3 regions of the Ruminococcus bovis genome follow, and region 1 is predicted to be linked to each of the others. Evidence: riboswitches for the same ligand, from Rfam matches in the RefSeq annotation. Region 1 holds a riboswitch; each other region holds the start of a gene.
What was found. A riboswitch is a leader RNA that binds a small molecule or an ion and turns the genes downstream of it on or off. The one in region 1 is predicted to bind S-adenosylmethionine.
Positions count from the first base shown of each region.

Region 2: another riboswitch for S-adenosylmethionine. It lies ahead of E5Z56_RS05620 (hypothetical protein); the one in region 1 lies ahead of E5Z56_RS10300 (hypothetical protein).
Region 3: another riboswitch for S-adenosylmethionine. It lies ahead of metK (methionine adenosyltransferase); the one in region 1 lies ahead of E5Z56_RS10300 (hypothetical protein).

Region 1 is NZ_CP039381.1:2,182,680-2,190,803, reverse strand. Features, by position in the region: gene E5Z56_RS10315 (ABC transporter ATP-binding protein) at 1-82, opposite strand, end outside; gene E5Z56_RS10310 (TetR/AcrR family transcriptional regulator) at 142-759, opposite strand; gene sigK (RNA polymerase sporulation sigma factor SigK) at 876-1,562, opposite strand; gene E5Z56_RS10300 (hypothetical protein) at 1,693-1,986, opposite strand; SAM riboswitch class I at 2,038-2,168, opposite strand; gene E5Z56_RS10295 (flavodoxin) at 2,316-2,837, shown strand; gene E5Z56_RS10290 (LysR family transcriptional regulator) at 2,965-3,846, shown strand; gene E5Z56_RS10285 (cupin domain-containing protein) at 3,937-4,380, shown strand; gene E5Z56_RS10280 (flavodoxin) at 4,381-4,854, shown strand; gene E5Z56_RS10275 (carboxymuconolactone decarboxylase family protein) at 4,864-5,544, shown strand; gene E5Z56_RS10270 (Crp/Fnr family transcriptional regulator) at 5,602-6,288, opposite strand; gene hcp (hydroxylamine reductase) at 6,404-8,041, shown strand.
Region 2 is NZ_CP039381.1:1,191,704-1,199,827, reverse strand. Features, by position in the region: gene E5Z56_RS05630 (hypothetical protein) at 1-78, opposite strand, end outside; gene E5Z56_RS05625 (dynamin family protein) at 75-2,474, opposite strand; gene E5Z56_RS05620 (hypothetical protein) at 2,617-2,904, opposite strand; SAM riboswitch class I at 2,987-3,073, opposite strand; gene E5Z56_RS05615 (type I restriction endonuclease subunit R) at 3,102-6,152, opposite strand; gene E5Z56_RS05610 (restriction endonuclease subunit S) at 6,155-7,426, opposite strand; gene E5Z56_RS05605 (type I restriction-modification system subunit M) at 7,419-8,124, opposite strand, start outside.
Region 3 is NZ_CP039381.1:572,938-581,061, forward strand. Features, by position in the region: gene E5Z56_RS02780 (amino acid ABC transporter ATP-binding protein) at 118-876, opposite strand; gene E5Z56_RS02785 (amino acid ABC transporter permease) at 879-1,529, opposite strand; gene E5Z56_RS02790 (transporter substrate-binding domain-containing protein) at 1,551-2,318, opposite strand; gene trhA (PAQR family membrane homeostasis protein TrhA) at 3,592-4,239, shown strand; gene metK (methionine adenosyltransferase) at 4,362-5,543, opposite strand; SAM riboswitch class I at 5,608-5,703, opposite strand; gene E5Z56_RS02805 (hypothetical protein) at 5,777-6,838, opposite strand; gene E5Z56_RS02810 (ABC transporter ATP-binding protein) at 6,972-8,124, opposite strand, start outside.

The sequences.
Region 1 (8,124 bases):
ACAGTACCCATGAAAGATATGTAAGGACTTTATATTTCCCTGCATATTCTATTAGGGTTGATAGATTTGATTTCTTTTTCATAAAATCCCTCCTAAAAATTAGTTAGTTGTAGCTAACCTATATGTAAAAAATATAGGGTATTAGAACCCCATAATTTTTTCCCAACCTGCAGTATAGAAATCCCTAAGTTGTTTAACATATACAACTGCCTCTTCTTTTGGCATATTGTGTCTTACAATTTCAAACATTCCACCAAACATACCACTTGCAAGAATATGACAAAGTTTCTTGTCTATTTCCGGTACTTCATAACCTAGTTTTCTTTGTACTTCTATAAATCTATAAGTTGACTCAACTTCCACTTCCACCATATTGTGAATAAAGTGTTCATATGGTGTACCCTGTGAACAACAGATAATTAACTTAAAAATATCAAAATTATCATAAATATACTCTACACATCTAGAAATACAATCTCCTGAACAACTGCCCATATTTTCTCTTTTATTTTCGTCAGGAATATTGTCAAATTCTTCTTGTGACTCCATAAACATATGCATTACTGTTTTTGCTTGTTCTTCAACAAGACCACTAAACAAGGCCTCTTTGTTAGAGAAATAACCATAAAATGCACCGGTAGTTACATTAGCTTTCTTTACAATATTTCTTAATGATGAAGACAAGAAACCTTTTTCTAAAAATTCTTCCTTACCTGCATTTAAAATATTTTCAAGTGTTCCATTATCTTTATTTATCATACCACACCTCATATAACATTGTTATATAACACTGTTATATTATAATCCCACATAATTATTTTGTCAATAGAAAAAGCGAGTAATTAGGATAATTCCTCTTTACTCGCTTAAAATAATCAGTTGTTATCATACCTTTCTTTTAATTTTTCTAAAGCCTTTTTCTCTATTCTTGAAACATATGATCTTGAAATATTCATAATTGATGATACTTCTCTTTGGGTTAGTGGTTTACTACCGTTTAGTCCATATCTTAAGTTAATTATTTGCAATTCTCTTTTTGTTAAAGTTTCAGTTAGGTACTTATTAATCTTTTGGAGATTTAGCTTTTTATCTAAGTTATCTGCAAAGTCATCATCAATAGAAAGTAAGTCCATTAATTTTAGGGTGTTACCGTCTTTGTCAATATCAACTGCATCTTCCAGAGAAACATTTTGTGAGGACTTTTTCAAATTTCTAAAATGCATTAGAATTTCATTTTCAATACACCTTGATGCATAACTGCTGAGTTTTATATTTTTGTCCATATCAAAGGTATTTATGGCTTTAATAAGTCCTATTGTACCGATTGAAACTAAATCATCTTGGTCAACATTTACTGCATAATATTTCTTAATAATATGTGCTACTAATCGCAAATTATGTTCTACTAAAATATTTCTAGCCTTAATATCGCCATTCTTGGACTTTAGAAGGTATTCCTTTTCTTTCTCTTCCGATAATGGTTTAGGGAATTTTCCGTTACCACATATGTGAAGAATAAAGGTAAAAATATACTGACCTAAAAAATTTATAAATTCCAGCACAACACCACCTCCAAATTACTAGTACATTTTATTCAATGAATTTGGCATTTTGCTTGTACTTATAATTTTTATTTAAACAGAAATAGCTGACACCTAAGTGGTATCAGCCTTTCTGTTTTACATATTGATTTTACTTTGATTGTTTTAGTACTTCACTGTAATCAATCTTGATAAGTGGTTCTTCCCCAATTTTGTCTGTTGATTGATAGGCAATATGACCTACTGTACCAACATAATTAATTGTGTTGTTCCTATTAACTGCCATAATATCAGATGGTTTTCTCTCAGTTGGCTTCTTTCCATCACTAAAAGTAAAGCCCTCACTTTCGGCATCAATCATAAACTGATTTGCTACTGAATTGTCCTTAAGATAAACATAGATTCTTCCTTCATTTTCTGCTAATAAGTTTTTAATTCTTGACATAAAAAATTCTCCCTTTGAGTAATAATTCCACAAAGAGAGGTAAAAAAATAACACCCATCGTTACCGATAGATGTTGACCAGACTAAATATATACACACCATCGGTTAAGCTTTACCACCTTGCCTTTTGGTAGGTTGGTGTGCGATCATAGGGCTTACTCCCTCACGCACTCTTTATGGTAGTTTCATAATAACACTTTAGTTTATATATGTCAAGAAGAAATTAATAAGTTATACTTATTATTTACATAAGTATAAAGAATTGAATTATAGGTACTTTTTAAATATAATTAAAATGTAGAGTAAATTTGTAAATTTGGAGGAATCTTTATGAGTAAAAATTTAATCATCTATTATTCACGAAAAGGTGAGAATTATGTTAATGGAAATATTGTAAGCCTTAAGAAAGGCAATACTGAAATTTGTGCTGAGTATATTAGTAATGCAGTTGGTGGAGATTTATTTGAAGTTGAAACTGTAAATGAATATTCAGAAAACTACACTCAATGTACTAAAGAGGCAAAAGATGAATTCAATAGCAATGCAAGACCTGAACTAAAAAAGTATCTTGACAGTATTGAAGAATATGATAACATTTTTATTTGTGGTCCATGTTGGTGGGGTACTTACCCTATGGCAGTATTTTCTCTTATTGAGAAGTTAGATTTTAACGGTAAAAATGTATTGCCTTTAATGACACATGAGGGTAGTGGTCTTGGTAACTCAGTAAACGACTTAAAGAAAATTTGTATTGGTGCTAATGTTAAAGCAGGTCTTGCTATTCATGGTGCTGAGTCAGAAAATTCTGAAAGTAAAGTTACCTCTTGGGCAAAGAAAAGCATTGATGAATAAATCTATTTACACTAAACATCTACTAAATTAATCATATCTTTACACAAGAAAGATAGTATAGCGTAATTGTTTCTATACTGTCTTTCTTATTATTTAACAATATGTTATAATTAATTTGGTGATAAATATGGAACTTAGAGTTTTGAATTATTTTTTAGTTATTGCTAATGAAAAAAATTTTACTAAAGCAAGTCAGCTTTTACATATAACTCAACCTACCCTATCAAGGCAAATTGCTCAACTTGAAAAAGAACTAGGCACAAAGTTATTTATAAGAAACAATCACAACATTTCTTTAACTGAGGATGGATTAATTCTTAAAAGAAGAGCACAGGAAATTTTATCCTTAGCCGATAAGACAGTCAAGGAACTTTCTTACAATGAAAAGGAACTTGAAGGTGTAATAAATATTGGTTGTGGGGAATTTTTGTCTTCTAAAATTTTAGGTGATATTATTGCTGAATTTAGGAAGAAATATCCACTTGTACAATTTGACTTACATAGTGGCAACGGTTACAGTGTTTTTGACAGAATAGAAAGTGGACTTCTTGACATTGGACTTGTACAAACTCCTATTGATATAGACAAATATAACTATGTTACTATGCCTGTTAAGGAACTTTGGGGTGTTTACATTTGTGAAGAATGTGAATTAGCTAACAAGGAATTTGTTGAACCTAAGGACTTAAAAAATCTTCCTATGATTGTATCTATGAACAAGTTTATGCAACAAAAAGTAAACAGTTGGCTAGGTAAAAGCAGTGGTAATATGATTGTGGGAAAAGGTAATTTAATATACAATCAAGCTATGATGGGCAAAAGTACAGAAAGTTGTGTTGTAGGAATAGAACTTAACTGTAAATATGATGGTTTAAAATTTGTTCCTTTCAGTCCTAAAATTGAAAGTGAAACTGTGTTAATTTGGAAGAAAGACTGTATATTTTCTACTGCTACATCAACATTTATTGAGTTTATAGAACAATACCTAAAAGGCATAACTAACAATTAATTTTAAGTATTAGACATTGTATTATTAAGGATATATAATGTAAATAAGGAATAATATAATAAGTTATTTATCAGACAGGAGGAAAAGTAAATGAAGTATTTAGATAAGAAAGAATTTGACAAAGCCAACAAATTTGGCACAGGTAATCCTAATGATGCTTTTGCAAAGTATTTTGTTGGTAATTCATTTTTGAATCCACTAACTAATCCTAAGGATACAGCAGTATTCCTAGCTAATGTTACATTTGAACCGGGTTGTAGAAACAACTGGCACATTCATCACGCTAAGAGTGGTGGTGGACAACTACTTATCTGTACTGCCGGTGAAGGTTGGTATCAGGAAGAAGGCAAAGATGCAGTTGAACTAAAGGAAGGCTCTGTTATTACAATTCCACCTGAAGTTAAACATTGGCATGGTGCTAAGAAAGACAGCTGGTTCTCACACATTGCAGTAGAAGTTCCCGGTGAAGAAACTTCCAATGAGTGGTGTGAAGAAGTTAGTGATGAAGAATATAACAAATTGGAGGAAAAATAAATGAGTAAGAAATTAGTAGCTTATTTTTCAGCAAGTGGTGTTACAAAAAGCGTTGCAGAAAGACTTGCTAATATTGCAAATGCTGATTTATTTGAAATTAAACCTACTGAAAAATACACAAGTAAAGACCTAGACTGGATGGACAAGAAAAGTAGGACTACTTATGAAAAGGACCATCTTGACTTTAGACCTGAAATTAAATCTAAGGTTGAAAATATGGAACAGTATGATGAAGTTTTTGTTGGCTTCCCTATTTGGTGGTATGTTGCTCCTAACATTATTGATACTTTCCTAGAAAGTTATGACTTCTCCAACAAGAAAGTAATTCCATTTGCTACTTCCGGTGGCAGTGGTCTAGGTAGAACTGTTGATGTACTAAAGCCTCTATGTGACAGTAGCACAAAATGGGATAAGGGTAGAATGATGAACCATATTTCTGATGATGAAATCAAAAACTGGGTAGAAAGTTTATAAGGTGATAATATGAACTTAAAGATTACTGATCCTGAATATATTGAAAGATTCAATCATTTTGCATTTGATGAAGTTGTAAATGCTGAAGAAAGTCTAGACACTAAGACTAGATATATGGCTATTCTTGCAACACTTATCGGTTGTCAAGGTACTGATGCATACAGAGAAATGCTAGGCAAAGCACTTGATGACAAAGTTAGTCCTATTGTAATTAAAGAAGTTGTATATCAGGCTACTGACTATCTTGGTTATGGCAGAACTCTTAACTTCTTAAACATTACTAATGAAGTATTTGCTGAAAGAAATATTGAGATGCCACTTGAAAGTCAATGTACTACTACACTTGAAGACAGACTTGAAAAAGGTATTGAAGCTCAAGCTACTATCTTTGGTGAACATATGAATGAGGCCTGGAAAGCAGGTACTATCAACAAGTGGTTAGCTGATAATTGCTTTGGTGACTACTACACAAGAAAAGGTCTTACTCTTGCAGAAAGAGAAATGATTACTTTCTGTTTCTTATCTGCTCAAGGTGGTTGTGAACCTCAGCTTATTGCACATTCAAAAGGCAATATGAATATGGGCAATGACAAAGAATTTTTAATTAAAGTTGTTTTACAATGTGTTCCATATATTGGTTACCCTAGAAGTCTAAATGCTATTAACTGCATTAATAAGGCTTGTAAATAATTTAAAATTATAAAAAATTGACCTACACATTAGCGTAATGCTTTTGTGTAGGTCTTTTTATATAAGTAATTGAAAATGATTTTTTGTATTGATGAAGAAGTTTTCTTTTTGCATTTTGCTGATTTCGTAGGACAATGCACTTCTATCTACATTAAGGTAATCGGCTAATTCTTGGCGATTATAGGGAATATCAAAGGTAGTAGAATTCTTTGATTTTGACACATAGGACAGGTATGACAATAATTTCTCTCTAATAGTTTTAGGTGTTGTTATTAAAATTTTCTTAGACAGATTAAGGCACTTTACTGATGAGATTGTAAGTAAATTTTTGATTATACTATTATGATAAGTACACACATTACTACATAAGTTCATAATTTTATTGATTTCAAAGAATACTACTTTTGAATTTTTTGCTGACACTACATCAACCATAATTGGTTCATTCATAATGCAAGCATAATTTTCTCCGAAAATCTCCCCTACCGTTACTGTATCAATTATGTTCCTATTACCCCACACATCATTATTTTCTATTATTATATTTCCATCAAGTACAAGTCCTATTGTGTTTACACTTTGTCCTGTTGTAAAGATATACTCACCTTTGTTATATTCTTTGATAGTTGGTTTTAGACAATACAATAAGCTATTTAATTCTTCTACAGAAATATTATTAAACAATAATGAATTTTCTAGGACTTTTATATTCTCTTGGATTAAAAGTTTTTCTTGTAATTTCAAAATAGCAAATTCATCCTTTTTAGATTTTGTTGTAGAAACAACATAATTATAATTGAAAATATATTATACTAACCTCACAAAGTCAAGGGACTTTGAAATTTTGGAGGTATATATAATGGAAAATAAAATGTTTTGTTATCAATGTCAAGAAACTGCTAAATGTAGTGGTTGTACTATGAGTGGTGTATGTGGTAAGACACCTGACACAGCAGTTATGCAAGACTTGTTGGTATATGTAAGTAAGTTACTATCTACTGTTACAACACAGTTAAGAAAAGAAAACAAGGTTATTGATAAGGAAATTAATCACCTTATTACACTTAACCTATTTACAACAATTACAAATGCAAATTTTGACAAAAAGGTAATTGAAGAGAGAGTAACAGAAACTTTAAAGGTTAAGGAAGAATTACTTTCTAAGGTTAAGGATAAAAATTCTTTATCAGAAAAAGTATTTTGGAATGGCAACAAAGATGAATATGAAAGCAAAGGTAAAACTGTCGGTGTACTTTCTACTAAAGATGAAGATGTTAGAAGTTTAAGAGAGCTAATCACATATGGTTTAAAGGGACTTTCTGCATACAGTAAACATGCTAATGTGCTAATGAGTGACAATGAAGAAGTTGATGGATTTTTACAAAGTGCATTAGCTAAGACACTTGATGACAGTTTATCTGTTGAAGAATTGATTAATCTTACACTTGAAACAGGTAAATACGGTGTTGAGGGTATGGCTATGCTTGACAAGGCTAACACATCAACTTATGGTAATCCTGAAATTACTAAAGTTAATATTGGTGTAAAGAGTCGTCCCGGTATTCTTGTATCAGGTCATGATTTAAAGGATCTTGAAATATTACTAAAGCAAAGTGAAAATTCAGGTGTTGATATTTACACACATTCAGAAATGCTACCTGCACACTACTATCCACACTTTAAGAAGTATTCTCACTTTGTAGGTAACTACGGTAATGCTTGGTGGAAACAGAAAGAAGAATTTGAAAGTTTCAATGGTCCTATCCTAATGACAACTAACTGTATTGTGCCACCTAAGAAACGTTATATTGACAGGATATTCACTACAGGTGCTACAGGTTATCCGGGTGTTAAACATATTGATGGTTGTATTGGTGAAGAAAAAGACTTTTCCGAAATTATTGAACTTGCTAAAAAATGTCCACCACCTACTGAAATTGAACAAGGTGAAATTATCGGTGGCTTTGCTCGCAATCAAGTACTTTCACTTGCAGACAAAATTGTTGATGCAGTTAAAAGTGGTGATATTAAGAAGTTTGTTGTTATGGCAGGTTGTGACGGTAGAGCAAAATCAAGAAACTACTACACAGACTTTGCAAAGGCTTTACCTAAGGACACAGTAATCCTTACTGCCGGTTGTGCAAAATACAAGTACAACAAGCTAAATCTAGGTGATATTAACGGTATTCCTAGGGTACTTGATGCCGGTCAATGTAATGACTCATATTCACTTGCAGTTATTGCACTAAAACTGAAAGAAGTATTTGGACTTGATGACATTAATGAGTTGCCTATTATTTACAATATTTCTTGGTATGAACAGAAGGCAGTTATTGTTCTACTAGCATTATTATACTTAGGTGTAAAAAATATTCATCTTGGTCCTACACTACCTGCTTTTCTATCTGAAAATGTAGCAAAGGTGCTTGTTGATAACTTTGGTATTTCAGGTATCGGTACAGTTGAAGATGATATTGAATTATTTTTCGGGAAATAATTTATAAGAAAAAAGAACTAGGGTTGCAGTAAAATTACTACAACCCCAGTCGATATATAATATCATTTGTGCCATAAATTAAT
Region 2 (8,124 bases), 990 kb from region 1:
TTCGGTTTTCTCAACGCCACACTTACCCGAACAAATATTTCTGGAAAGTTTCAAAATCGAACTATTCAATTCACTCATAAGCTTACCTCCAACTCTTGGGCATTTAGCACAGTCCCAAGAATAACCTCCACATCAGTCAGATTGTTAAGTCTATTTTCAAGTCTTTCTATTTGCTGTTCAAGCTCTATGATATAAGCATCATACTGACTCAATATATAATTATCTTTATCTAACGTCTCTTTGATTCTGTCAATATGAGTAGATTGCCAAGTCTTAAGTTGAGAAAAATACGCCTGTACAGGTTGCTGAATACATTGTTCTGCGAATAAACCAAGCCTATCCTTCCTAAATAGACCTCCTTTTTGGTGCTTTAGCTGTTTGCAAATGCTTTCGGCAATACTCTCAATATACATCTTTTCAAATTGTTCTCTGAAAAAAGGTATCTGTGCGATAAGGTTGAAGAGCTGGTTCCCATTAATACCCACTTCCACAAAATTTGGAGTATTGATAGAATTAAAAATTTCGCTCAGCTCCTCCAGAGCATCTTCTGACAAACTGCTGCCCTCACCTTTGACGATTCTAAGCAGTTCTGCCTTGTAATCATTAGCGCACCCTGATAGAATCTTGACTATTTCTCTCTGGATTCCGGTTTCTCCTTCATAAGCTTTTAGAAACAAACCTTCCATACAATGTGTCTGCAAATGCATCTCAACATATTTTGTTGGATTCTTAGATTTTTTAGCTTCTCCCCAAATAGATTGAATTTCAGGTAAAACCGTAGAGCAATAATCTTCCAAAATTGTTTGATATTTTTCAATCACACACTGAATATTAATGGTTTTGATTTTTACTCCATCAATAGCCTTTATCAGTTCGTTCCTTTTGGCGGTTTGTTCTTTCTCTTTCTTATCTTTAGTTTCTGCCAGTTCTTTTTTCTGGTCTTTAAGCTGTTTCTTTGCCAGTAGCAATGCGTTTTGAAGTAGTTTACTTCCGCTCACGCATTTCTTGTAATTTGCATATCTCTGAACATAGTAATTGATTTCATCTTCAACAGACGGGATACCTGTTGCGTACAATTCGTCGCTAATCAATGCACGTGTATTCGTATCCATCACCCTTCCGCAGGGAACTATATTATGACTCGGAAGTGTTCTGTGATCACTGTTATATTTCAGCTTCCAATCCTTATATCCATCCTGATATTCCGGATCAAGCCATCTTTCATCTCTTTTCTTCTCTCCAATAGCACCAACAGCACAGACATACAAAAAAGTAGCCTTTCCATGCCAATTAAGAAATGCCGGTGGTATTGGCTGACTAAAGGCAGAAGTTGGAATATTCTCTGCTTTTGAGAACACAATAAGACAGTTAGGATTTGAGAATCCCTTCCTGTTTTCATCAAGCAGACTTTTTACCTCGTTATTATCGTTTGAAATAACTTGATTCCTATCCATAACGAATATCGGAAGGGCATTGGTCTGTTTACCCATCATCTTTTCAAGGGACTCTCTATGTGCGTGCTGATCAATATCGCTATTGTTGCTTCCGGGCGTATCAAAAATAATGATTTTACACTTATCTTGTTTAAGAATAGAATTTACAAACGGAAGCCTAATAGAAATATTCCAGCCTACATCAGCAATTGGAGGAAACGTTTTCTCACTCTCATTAAGCGCAATCAGAATATCGTGAAGAATCTCATTTGAATTCTTACCTAAAAAAACACAATGCTCACAAATAGCTTTTCTGAATTCTTCAGCAAACTCTGACTCTTCATCACGAGATTCAATATGACCGGGATTAATAACGTATGTAATCGGCTCTCCCTTGTATTCAATACTAAAGGAAACTTCTGTTCCGCTTTCAACTTTAACATCTTTAGCTGTGCAGGGATCAACCTTGCTTGGAAGTATCTCATCTCCGATTATAGCATTGATAAACGCCGATTTACCGACGCTATAAGTACCAATCACGCAAATTGGTATATCGCTGCTAACTGTAGCAGTAAATAGGTTGATTAAATCACCAATCTCTGCATAACTGGTATTAGTTTCATACTTTTTATTTCCGGGAAGGTAGTCCTCAAATTCACTTGATATTCTGTTATATGCAGAACGTATTATTTCGATTGATTCATCCGCCGATTTATACACTCCTACATATTCAGTTAGTATCTTACCTTTTTTGTTAGAATTCCTATTCTCGCTCTTAACTACTTCTTCAAGTATCGAAAAATCATCGCCTGTGCCAACAAATTGTATACACAGTCCTTCCAAGCTACTGTTCTGGTACTGATTGATGTAGCTAACAATATCTTCTACACAATTTGAAAAGACACATTCCTGATTCTGATATTTCAAGAGTTCAGATGTATCAGCAAGCTCCTGCCATACTTTACCAGAATCAAGTGAGATAATAAACTTGATATGATTGTCATATGGATTATATGTGATTTTTATGATTTTCTTAGCCATTGTTTTAGCTCTCCTCAAAACCATATAATTAATATTATTTTATCACAAATCTATTTAAAATCCAATAGGTGAATATATATTTTATATACAAATGATCAGAATTAAGCCGTGCTACAAATATATCATAGCACGGCTTAAGCTATCATCGGATGAAATCCGCGTAATCAATGCGTATTAGGCTTTCATTTCCAATTTTTTGGACATTGCTACCAAAAGCTATGTGACCAACAGTTCCTACATAGTTGATGGTATAATCTTTATTGACTGCGATCACATCGCTTATGTGTCGCTCTGTTGGCTTAACGCCATCTTGGAAAGCAAAACCTTCCTGTTCAGCTTGATTCAAAAATTGTTGACAAAGATCGGCTGTCTTAAAATACACATACACTCTGCCATTCATTTGGGAAAGTTGTTTAATTGTGTGTGACATAAGAATCCTCCTGAATATATTGTATTACCAAAAGAGAGCAGAGCAAAGCGCCCATCGGTTGATAGGCGCTTGTATTTATAGTCACCCATCATTCAAGCATTACCACCTTGCCTTTCGGTAGGTTGGTGTGCGGTCACAGGGCTTGTCCCTCACGCACTCTATATAGGCAAAAAATATTTAGTTTTGTGTTTATATGCTTAATCTTTTCTCAGTGTCTTATATAGTTCTTTTGCCATAACGTCCTGTACTTTCTGATAGAATTCAGGATCGTTAAACAGTTTCTGGAAAGATTCGTTGTTATCAAGGAAACACTGTGTAACAATCTCCTTGAATTTATCAGGGAAAAGGGAATTCACAAACATTTCAGTGCTATTATCGTTGGCATATTTTTTGAACTTTTTAACGTCCTTATCGTCCATAAACATTCGATATATGCCCTCAATTATAACCCTGTCTGCTTCGGTGAATTGACCGTCAAAGCGCTCGTTCACTTTATCTATGATACTCTGCAATGTATCCTTTTTCTTGTTAGGTTTTTTAGGTTCCGATGTCCCGCTTGGAGTCCAGACAACTTTCTTTTCATCAAGTATTATTGCGCCTGTATGCGTTTCTTTAAGATTTGCATATTCAAGTTTGACCTTATCGTCTATATCAACGATGTCTTTTCCCGATTTAGGCAATAACCTCAGAAGGTTTGAAGTGTAGAGATACTCAGCAAAAAGGTCTTTGTCGTGAAGTCTGACAATTTGAGTGACATAACTATAAGTCCTTGTGAACTTACGGAGGTAATCACGAACATCATATTGGTCATCTTCAGAAAGCTCTCTATATCTGTCTATAACAGGTCTAAACATACCAGCAAGTTGACCGAGAGCGGCAGCATTTTGACCTTTTCCGGACTGTCCTGACATAAAGTTGTTGAATTCTTCTACATCATCATAGTTGAACAGCATATAATCGTGCAGCTTATTTCTGTAATCATAAACAGCATTCAGGTCTGTTTCACCCTCCATAGAAGATTCCTCATAAAACGGTTGGAACGCCTTCTTGATCTCCTCTTCGGTGTTCTCAAAATCAAGGACAAAAGTGCTTGTCTTTCCAAAACAAGTTCGATTCAAGCGAGAGAGCGTCTGTACTGCTGCGACACTTTTTAATTTTTTATCAATGTACATTGAATGTAACAGCGGTTCGTCAAAACCTGTTTGGTACTTGTTAGCAACAACAAGGATATTGTATTGATTGCTGTGGAAAACTTTTCGGAACTTTTTATCAGTTGTGATATACTTTCCGTTTTCATCAAGGTTCATAGTCGCTTCTGTAAAAGGCTTTTCCGTTGGCATTTCTTCAAGCGTGATTTCTCCTGAAAAAGCAATCATAACATCACATCCTGCTGAAACCACTGGATTGTCTTTCAGATATTGCTTGATTGCAAGATAATAACGAACCGCATTTGCACGGCTATCTGCAACCACCATTGCCTTACCTTTCCCTCCAATTTGAAATCTGCCGTTAGCAAGGAAATTAGACATAATCATTTCAGTTTTTTGCGTAATTGTATATCCGTGCTTCTTATAATATTTGAATAGTGCTTTTGAAGCCGCTCCTTCAATTAGTTCGGGATTATCCTCGGATACTTTTACAAGCTTGAACGCTTCACGGATAGTGGTATAGTCCTGTAATACATCAAGGATAAATCCTTCATCTATAGCTTGCTTCATAGAATAGACGTGGAATGGACGTTTACCCGGAGTACCGTCAGGTTTGGTGTAAGGCGTTCCGAAAACCTCAATAGTTTCACCTTTTGGCGTTGCTGTAAAAGCGAAGAAAGACTGATTTGCGTGTCTACCCTGACCGATTACTGCGTTTATATACTCATCTGTCAGATCAACATCTTCTATGTTGATTTCCTGCTCCTCGGCATAATCTTTGATAGCTACACCAAGATCTATCAGGCTCCTGCGGAGCATTCTTGCACTTTCGCCGCTTTGTCCCTGATGTGCTTCATCAATGATGATTGCAAACTTTTTACCCGTATAACTATTCATATCCTTGTAGCCAAACAAGAATTTCTGAACCGTACTGATAATTATTTTTTTACCATCGTTAATTGCTTCTGCAAGGCTGTGGGAATTCTTTTTATCATCTATCGCTTCCACAAGACCAACCTTGTGCTCAAAGCTGTTGATTGTGTCCTGAAGCTGCCCGTCAAGTACGACACGGTTTGTTACTACGATAACGGAATCAAATATCCCTTCGTCATTTGCGTCGTGAATAGAAGCCAGACGATAGGCAATCCACGCAATAGAATTTGATTTGCCCGAACCGGCACTGTGCTGGATAAGATAATTGTTTCCAGAACCATTAACCTTTACATCGGCAAGAACTTTACGCACCACATCATATTGATGATAACGTGGGAACAGCAGTTTCTCTTTTGTTTTTCCTGTATCTACATCCTTTTCCTTAACGTGAGAAACAAATCTGTAGAGGATATCCATAAGTGAATCCCGTTGCAAGACTTCTTCCCAAAGATAATGTGTTACATATCCATCAGGGTATTCAGGATTGCCTGCGCTACCACTAACGCCAGCTCCGTTTGAGCCTTGATTGAACGGCATAAAATAGGTGCTTCCGTCTTTGAGTTGCGTTGTCATCCAGACTTCATAAAGGTCAACAGCAAAATATACGAGGAAGCGATGGTCAAGTCGGAAACAAAACTCCTTACTGCTACGATCGTTTTTATATTGCTTGATTGCACATTGATAATCTTGCCCTGTAAGTTGGTTTTTCAGTTCAATAGATACAACGGGAATACCATTCACGGATAGTACCATATCAATGGTATTTGTATTGTGTGGGGAATAGCGGAATTGTCTTGTGCAGCCGAGGATATTCGCCTCATAGCGCTCCACATCGAGATCATTGAGGGCAGTTTCGGGCTTGAAGTAGCAGACTTTCAGCTTGATGCCGAGGTCTTCGATACCGTGGCGAAGAACATAGATCAAGCCCTGTTCGCTGATGCACTTTTCAAGGCGGAAATAGAGCTTTTCCTGTGCGTTCTCGCCGTAGTATTTGAGATACTTCGCCCACGCTTTCGGCTGTGTCTTTTCGATGAACCTGCACAGCACGTCCATACAGATGCACTTGTCAACATCGAACTGACTGCTTTTCAGCGAAACATAACCGCCCTCATCGGAGAGGAAGAACGTCTCGATATCCTGTTCAAAGCGTCTTTCTTTGGTTTCCAAGGTCATACCTCCTTTTTGCCTGTAACATATTCGTATATCAGGGATTTTTTATACTGCTGTAACTTCTCGATCTTCTGCTGTTTGAGGGCGATGAGCTTGTCTATCTGGGAGCATTTGTGGTTGAGAAAGTCAGAAATGGCTTGTTGTTCACTAATTCGTGGGAGTGGAATATATTGTTTTTTCAAAAAGCCTTGGTATATACCAGCCTGTGATTCTCCAACTATTCCTCTGATATAAACATACATCGCCTTAAAACAGTAAAAAAGGTATTTATAAAACAGGAAACGATTCGGAATAAGATATGCAAGATTTTGATTACAGCAGCATTCAATGTTTAGAATCGCTGTTAATCCCTTTGTTTTTCCTTGACCAATTAAACCGAGCATTACTGTGTTTTTGGGTAAAAGTTTTGCATTGGAATTATTAAGTCCTTCTTCTGTAATCTTTTCAGCAGTATCATTGACATATTCGAGATTTATTTCACCAGATGACATCCATGGTATTGTACCATCTTTCCAATATTCAGGTATATTTCTATTTGGTGTTCCTCCCGAACCGATTTCTGCTAAATTCCCAATATGACTTAACTGCCAATGCTCCGGTATCTCCCCGATCCATTCAACCCCACTTTCTTTCATCTGCACATCAGAATCAAGCCCCTTTGTGACAGTCTCGGTGATTACGCTTTGCTTGTATGATTTCAGCTTTTCAATCTGTTTCTCTGCGTTTGTGATAAGTGCGTCTATCTGGATACTTCTCTTTTTTATACTATCTACAATCAAATCTTGTTCATCAACACTTGGGAAAGGAAGCTCATATGCCTTTACGCTTTCTGCGTTAATAGTCCATCTGTTATCATATGAAACACCCTTGCCGTGAGCGAACATAGCCATTGTCCAGTATTGAATCTTAAAATAATAATCGAAGAAAAATGGGTTTATTGATTCTTTGGCTCTTAAATTCACATATGCAGGACTTATAACACCTTCAACTTCAGAGACATTACAATTTGCCCCCGAATACAAATCCATAGGATTTAAAAGAAGGTCTCCAACCTGAACAGGGTTGTAATCATCATAGCTTTCAGCCATTTGCCCACCATTAACTGTTACGTCCTTTACTTGTACTCCACTTCGTGCCAATTTAAGGACAACAGGATTCTTTGTTCCTGCCTTAACTTTTGAGATATAGAAGCAATTCTTAACACGGCGTATTTCCCAATCTGATGGAATGGATGGACACCAAACGATGCCTGTACTAATCATATCACGCATTACCAAACAGCTCCTTCATCAGTATTGTTTCTTCCTCCTCCAGTGCCTTGATATCCGCAAAGATATCTTCCGAGGATTCGGGCTCAGTAAACTTGTAAAACAATCTTGTAAAAGGTATCTCATAGCCGATCTTATCTTTCTTGCGGTCAACGAATGCCAGCGGATTGTACGGCAGGACGTTCTTTGCGATAAACTCGTCTATATCTTCTGAAAGCGGAATAATCTCACTGTCGTTAGAACCTTTGACAGCCTGCGGCTTACCCTTTTTCAGTATGGCTTTTCCATCTTTGTCGGCTTGTGCGGTCATAACAGTTACTTTTGTATAACCGAAATAGTCATTGTCGAACGTCTTTGACTCCACTACAAGATCATCTTTAGTATATATTTCGTTTGAAAAATCTATATAGGCTTTCATAATAAGCTCAATACACTTATCATCAAGGTCAACACGCTTATTGCCGATATTCTTGCGGCGTTTAACAAAACATTTTGATGCATCGATAAGTTGAATTTTTCCTAAACGGTGTACAGGCTTGCCCTTAGTAATCACCCAAATATAAGTAGAAATACCTGTGTTGTAAAACAGATCTGTCGGCAACTGAATGATTGCTTCAACCATATCTTCAGTGATAACGTAACGACGAATCTCTGAAGAGCCGCTACCTGCGTCGCCCGTAAACAAAGACGAACCGTTTTGA
Region 3 (8,124 bases), 830 kb from region 1:
TGAAAAAACTAAATTTATTTAACTAACCTTTACGCACAATAAGAATTAAAAAAACAAACGCAAAAACACCCACCAAAACGGTGGGTGTAATTTTATGTTTCATTAAAAAACTAAGATTTAAATGCCCTCAAGGGATTTATTAAGGAATGCTTTAGTTTTCTCTGACTTAGGATTATCAAATACTTCTTCAGGTGTACCGAATTCTTCAATAACACCGTCAGCCATAAAGATAACCTTATCGGAAATATTCTTTGCAAAGCTCATTTCGTGAGTAACAACAATCATTGTGTTGTCTGTACTTTTAAGACCTTGAATAACCTTTAGCACTTCACCGGTAAGTTCAGGGTCAAGTGCTGATGTTGGTTCATCAAAACAAAGAATATCAGGATTCATTGCCAATGCTCTGGCAATTGCAACTCTCTGTTGTTGTCCACCGGAAAGCTGACAAGGATAATGCTCTATTCTATCTGTTAGTCCAACTGTTTCAATTAATTCTCTACCATGCTTTTCAATGTTTTCCGGAGTGTCAATCTTCATTAGTGATGGTGCAAGAGTAACATTCTTTAGAACATTGTACTGTGGAAATAGGTTAAAGTTTTGGAATACAAGACCAAAGTGCAGTCTGTTCTTTCTGATTTCATCTTCCTTATATTTTTTGTTCTTTGAACCGTCAAAAATTTCTTTACCATTTACAGAAATAGTACCATTCTCAGCAGTTTCTAGGAAGTTAAGGCATCTTAGTAAAGTTGTCTTACCACTACCTGATGAACCGATAATAGAAAGTACTTCACCCTTTTCAAGTGAAAAGTCAATACCTTTTAGAACCTCTGTTTTACCAAAACTTTTTCTTAAATTTTTTACTTCTAATATAGCCATAGTTAACTCCTGAAGTAACTTAGTTTTTTCTCAATAAAGTTAAAGAGAATTGTAAGTAGTCCTGAGAAAATCAAGTAGAAAGCACCTGTATAGAATAGTGGCCAAATTAGACCATCAGTTTTGATATATACCTGTGCAGTCCAAATAATTTCATATACTGCAATAATTCTTGCAAGAGAAGTATCCTTTACAAGAGTAATGATTTCGTTACTCATTGGTGGCACAATTCTCTTGATAACCTGTAGTAACACAATCTTAAAGAAAATTTGTGTTTTTGTCATACCAAGAACTTGACCTGCCTCATACTGACCCTTTGAAATTGACTCAATACCACCTCTGTAAATTTCTGAGAAGTAGCAAGAATAGTTAATTACAAATGCAAGTAGTGCTGCTGAAAATCTTGGTAGCAGTCCTGTATTTAGGATAAGACCGGGACCGTAATATACAATTATTAATTGAAGTAGTAGTGGTGTACCTCTGATAATCCAAACGAAGGTACGAACCAACCACCTTAGTGGTTTGAACTTACTCATTGAGCCAAAACAGATTATTAAGCCAAGTGGTAGTGAAAATAAAAGTGTCAATCCAAATAGCTGAAGTGTAGACAAAAATCCGTTTAATAGGTCAAGAGTGATAGATAGAAAATCGCTCATTTATTTATCATTCCTTATGTATTACTTACAAAGTGCAACATTATATTTCTTAGATAGCTTTTCAAGTGTGCCATCCTTAGTTAAGTCCTTAATGTACTGATTGAACTTTTCTGTCATATCAGATTTCTTACGGAAACCAACACCGTATTCTTCCTTAGTTAGAGATAGGCTGTGACCAAGTGTTTCATAGCTTGTACCCTTACCTGTCATAGCGTCAGCCATTGTGCTGTCAATAATACAAGCATCAACAGAACCTGACTTAACTTCTAGAAGTGTATCACTCTGTGCTGATACAGGAGTATACTTTAGGTTGTTATCCTTAGCAGCAGCTTCACCTGCAGAACCTGATTCAACTGCAAACTTTAGCTTTGAAAGTGACTTAACATCCTTGTACTTGTTAAGTTCATCCTTCTTCATAACAACAACCTGTTCATTCTTAGCATAAGCATCAGTAACACTTGTGTTCTTCTTAACTTCATTTGTGATTGTCATACCGTTCCAAGCACAGTCAATTGACTTTGTGTTAAGTTCCATAAACTTGTTATCCCAGTCGATTTCAATAAACTTAACCTTAACGCCCATTTTCTTACCGACAGCCTGAGCAAATTCTGTATCAAAACCTGTCCAGTTGCCCTTATCGTCTTTATAGTTCATTGGAGCATAGTCTGTAATACCTACAACCAATTCACCCTTATCCTTGATGTATTCATAGTCAGAGCTTGAACTGCCACAAGCAGTAACAAGCACAGCCATAACTGCACATAATACTAATGCTAATACTTTTTTCATTGTTGTACCCTCTTTTACTTTTTTATTTTTTATTGTTGGAAACCATTTTCTTATATCTTCTATTATTAATTGCCAACAAAGTACCTAAGCCTAAAACTAAAAATGCAAATAACTTTTTCATAATAATACTTCCTTTACAAATTCATTTCAAACTTACCTACCTATTTTACTTTATTTCGCTAAACTTGTAAAGTGGTAATTTAGCAAAATTTAAAGAATTAGGTCACTTCTTTTTTACATCACATACAAAAATTACGGAAAATTCTTTCATTTTTATGATGTTGTTTTATTTGTAAAAGAATATTGTGCCTGTATACCCTATTGAATTAGTTTTTTTAATTCTTGTAAATAAAAACCGGTTTTATAAATTTGGGTTTTTCAATTTTGTCTGTTGGTAAAGTTGAGAATGATAAATTAGGGTTTGTGGGGATGTAGTATTGTAAAAAATGTAAACTATGTCATTGTATGAACTGTAAATTATGTGGTTACACAATTTATATTATAACGATATTTTGTAGTATAAGCAGTATCAATTTTTATATCATATTATGGCTCACAGTCGTAGGGGCGAACATCGTTCGCCCGTTAAAAAAGTGTGATACCTATGGGATTTTTGTCCTATGATGAAATTTAAAATTACAATTATTTACAAAGGACAAAATGCCAATATAGAGGCTAGTTTGTAACGGGACATCAATGATGTCCCCTACAACTGTGAGACATAGTTTTTATATTATTTTAGGTGCATATTCTTACTATAAATTTTTCTTTATAGCCGATTGAATTTAAAAGAAATTTTACTTTACACTCAATAAAAATTAAAAGACAAACCCAAATTTGCAAAACTAATTTATCGTAATACAGAAACAAAATTGAAAGCCCTAATTCGCAGAGATAAATTATTATAACCCACAATTGAAATTGAAAAACTAAATTGTATTATTATTTATAACCCTTTACCATAAAATATAAAAACATATTATCGGTTTAGTTACATAGATAAAGATAAAGAGTTTATAATGCTAAATATGCATAACAATATAGCTAAAAGGGATAAATTGCATAGGGATACATATTGATAAAACTGAGAAGATAATGGATAATAATATTTAGGAAACAGAATATTATAACTTAGCTAAATAACATAGTAATATAGCTTATAAGAAACAAATATAATAACACAACTTAGAAAAATACAATTTAGCGAAAGAATAATATAGCAACACAGTAAAACATCTTGGCTACAAAAATAAAGAATAGAGATGATTAATTAATGGGAAAAATCAAAAGGAAATACACATTAGGGGAAGAAATTTTTTCTTCTGTCAGCCATGGTGTGGGAGCTTGTTTGTCCATAGCAGGTACAGTTGTTTTGCTTGTATTTTCGGTTATATACGGAAATGCATTGGCAGTTGTCAGTTCGGCAATTTACGGTGCATCACTGATAATTCTTTACACAATGAGTACACTGTACCATTCATTTACAAATGAAAAGGTAAAGCATTTTTTTCAGATAATGGACCACAACACAATATTTTTGCTTATAGCCGGTACATACACACCGATTACTCTGTATATTCTTGGTGGTGTTACAGGTTGGATACTGTTTTCTGTTGTGTGGGTTGCATCAATTATCGGCATAACACTAAATTCAATTAATATGGAAAAGGCAAAGATTCCTTCTCTTGTTTGTTACATTGCTACAGGTTGGGTTATTATCTTCGCCATAAAGCCACTGATTGCAAAAGTACCTTTCCTTTCTGCATTATTTCTTGTGCTTGGTGGTATAATTTATACTGTTGGTATTGTGTTTTATGTAATTAAAAAGGTGAAATACTTCCATCCCATATGGCATATTTTCACTATACTTGGCAGTGCATTTCACTACTTCTCAATCTTAATAGCAATTATAAAAATGTAATATAAACGAAAAATTAAGGCTGATACTTTATTGTATCAGCCGTTTTTTGTATAAGAAAAGCCAAGACTATTTAGTAGCCTTGGCTTAGGATTATAAAAATTTAAAAGTTATAAGTAATTTAATTATGCTAATGCTTTCTTTAGTTCTTCTACCTTATCGGTATCTTCCCACTTAACATTAAGGTCTGTTCTGCCCATATGACCATAAGCAGCAGTAGGTAGGAACTTAGTATTACGAAGGTTAAGTTCTTCAATAATAGCAGCCGGACGGCAATCAAATACCTTCTTAACAGCATTTGCTATTTCACTATTACTATACTTACTTGTATCGAAAGTATCTACCATAATTGAAACAGGCTTTGCAACACCGATTGCATAAGCAAGTTGTACTTCACATATGCTAGCAATACCTGAGGCAACGATGTTCTTAGCAATATATCTTGCATAGTAAGCAGCACTACGGTCAACCTTAGTTGGGTCTTTACCTGAGAATGCACCACCACCATGACGACCATAACCACCGTATGTGTCAACAATAATCTTTCTGCCTGTTAGACCTGAGTCACCGGCAGGACCACCGATAACAAATCTGCCTGTTGGGTTTACAAGAATTCTTGTGTCATCTGTTAGTAGGTTTTCAGGGATAATTGGCTTGATAACATACTTGATTAAATCATTTCTAATCTGTTCAAGTGTAACATCTTCATCATGTTGAGTAGAGATAACAACTGTGTCAATGCTAACAACCTTGCCATCTTCATAAAGAGCAGTAACCTGAGTTTTGCCGTCAGGACGAAGATACTTTAGTGTACCGTTCTTTCTAACCTCAGTTAACTTCTTAGCCAGTTTGTGAGATAGTGAAATAGTTAGTGGCATTAGTTCTTCTGTTTCGTCACAAGCATAACCAAACATCATACCCTGGTCACCTGCACCAAACTGATTGTACTTGTCTTCTTCACCGTCTTTTAGTTCGTAACTTTCGTTAACACCCATTGCAATGTCAGGTGACTGTGTTGTAATCATATTGTTGATTTTGCAGTTATGACCGTTAAATAGAAGTTCATCTCTGTCATAACCGATTTCATTAATTACATTTCTTGTAACTGCTTCATAATCAACTTTAGCAGTTGTACTGATTTCGCCCATAATGTTTACGATACCGGCAACTGCTGTTGTTTCACAAGCTACATGAGCCATATTGTCTTGTTCAAAAATTGCATCAAGAATTGCGTCACTAATCTGGTCACAAACTTTGTCAGGATGTCCTTCAGTAACTGATTCTGATGTAAATAAATACTTTCCCATATCTATACTCCTTTTCTTATATTTCTTACCACAAAAAAAGCCACCGTGAAAGACGGTGGCTTAATACTCATCTTTCGGTTATACCGCAGGAATTAGCACCTTGCTTTTCGCAGGTTGCCGGACTTCATAGGGCCTGTCCCTCAGTCGCTCTTGATAAGAAAATATTTAATTTTTCTACCTTCATAGTGTAACACATAGTAAATATAATGTCAACTGTCGGAATAAATTGTCAGTTATTCTGCTGAAGAAGTGCTTTCAGAAGTAGGTTCTGTTGTGCTTTCTGCTACACTTTCTGTAGTATTTTCTTCAGTAGAGTTTTCTTCTGTGTTAATGGATGGGTTTGTGTTGTCATCATCCATTGTTTCAAAGTTACCACCGTAGTTGTTAACAATTTCAACAACCTTGTTGTATGTAGAAGCATTTGCATCATTGTTGATTAGAGATATTGTAGGGTCTGTTTCCTTTGACAATCTGTTATTTAATTCATCAACACTACTTAGCACTTCACCGTTATATGTTACTGTATCACCTGAAACAGTAATTGCAACAAGTGTTTCGTGGATTGAAGTGGAAGAAGTAGGTTCTGCACTGTCTGACATAGGTAGTAGGTTTTGAATATCTTCCTTAGTTGGAATGTGTCCAAAGTAAGCGTAAACACCACCACATAAAGCACCTAGGATAATAATGATAACAACAAATGTTTTTAGTCCTGTATGCTTTTTCTTTTCGGAATGGCCTTTATTTTTGTCACTTTTCTTAGAAGATTTTTCAGCTTTTCTGTCACTTGATTTACTGTTATCTCTTCTGTTACTGCTGTGACTTTCGTGACTAATGTGACTATCGTGGCTACTGTGTCCTCTGTCCTTTTTCTTAGACTTTTTCTTTTTGTCCTTAGAACCTTTGGAACTTTTACTGCTTGAACTTCTGCTACCTGAACTGCCGGAACTTCTGTTACTTCTGCTTTCACCACTATCGTTAGTATCAGCAGAGTAACTGCCCTGTGGTTCTTTAGTTTCAGGTGTAACTTCTTCAGTTTCTATATTTTCAGCATATGTATTTCTTCTAGGGCTATTGCTCTTTAGTTCTCTTGAAGAACTGTTGTCAAATACATATTCATCTTCGTTATTATCAATAGGTTCATCACTAAAGAAGTCAATCTGTTGTTTTGCTTTTCTTTGTTCGGCTAAGATTTTGTCAACTTCATCATCAATGTTAGTCATATCAGTTTTGAAGTCATCAAAAGATGTTTCTTTGTTTTCATCTTCAAAATAGCCGTGTGTACCTTTTTTTGCCATACTATCAACTCCTTTAATCAAATATATCACATTTTTGTGATTACTTCAACTGTTATTGTGTGTTCTTTTTTTGAAAAAATTAGGGAAGTTACATAGAAACTGTAACTTCCCTTTGTGTTAAAGTGATAAATTTTTAAGATACTTTATCAAACTGACTGTTGTATAGGTCTGCATAATAACCACCCTTTGCAAGTAGTTCTTCATGAGTACCTTGTTCAACAATGTCCCCATCTTTCATAAATAGGATTAAGTCAGCATTCTTGATTGTTGAAAGTCTGTGAGCAATAACAAAACTTGTTCTGCCTTCCATTAGGTTATCCATAGCCTTTTGGATAAATGCCTCTGTTCTTGTATCAACTGAAGAAGTAGCTTCATCAAGAATAAGAATCTTAGGGTCGGCAAGAATTGTTCTTGCAATAGTTAATAACTGCTTTTGACCTTGGCTAACATTAGATGCTTCTTCATTTAGAACCATATTATAGCCATCAGGTAGGTGCTTAACAAAGTCATCAACATGAGCAGCCTTTGCAGCTTTTACAACATCTTCATCACTTGCATCCAACTTACCGTAACGAATGTTCTCCATAATTGAACCTTTAAATAGCCATGTATCTTGAAGAACCATACCGTAAAGTTCTCTTAGTTCTCTTCTGTCAAAGTCATTAATGTTGTGTTCATCAACTAAGATGCTACCACCGTTTAGGTCATAGAATCTCATCAGTAGCTTAACCATTGTTGTTTTACCTGCACCTGTAGGGCCAACAATAGCAATCTTCTGACCTTGCTTAACTTTAGCTGAGAAGTCGTGAATAATAATTTTGTCCTCGTTGTAACCGAATTTTACATGGTCGAATGTTACATTACCTGTGATTTCATCAACAGTAACATTTTCACCGTTAGGCTTTTTGCAATGGTTTTCAGCCTCTTGTGACTCTTCCTTTTCACCGATAAATTCAAAAATTCTTTCAGCTGATGCAGTCATTTGCTGAATCATATTACTTACTTGAGCAAGTTGCTGAATAGGCATTGTAAACTGTCTTACATACTGAATAAATGACTGAATGTCACCAACTGTAATTGTACCTTGAATAGCTAGGTAGCCACCAAGCACTGCAATTGCACCGTAAGCTAAGTTACCGATTACCTGCATAATAGGACCTGCTAAACCTGAGAAGAACTGGCTCTTCCATGCTGATTTATAAAGCATATTGTTGGACTTTTCAAATTCTTCAACATTTCTGTCAACTGTGTTAAAAGCCTGAACAATGTTAACACCACTGATTGTT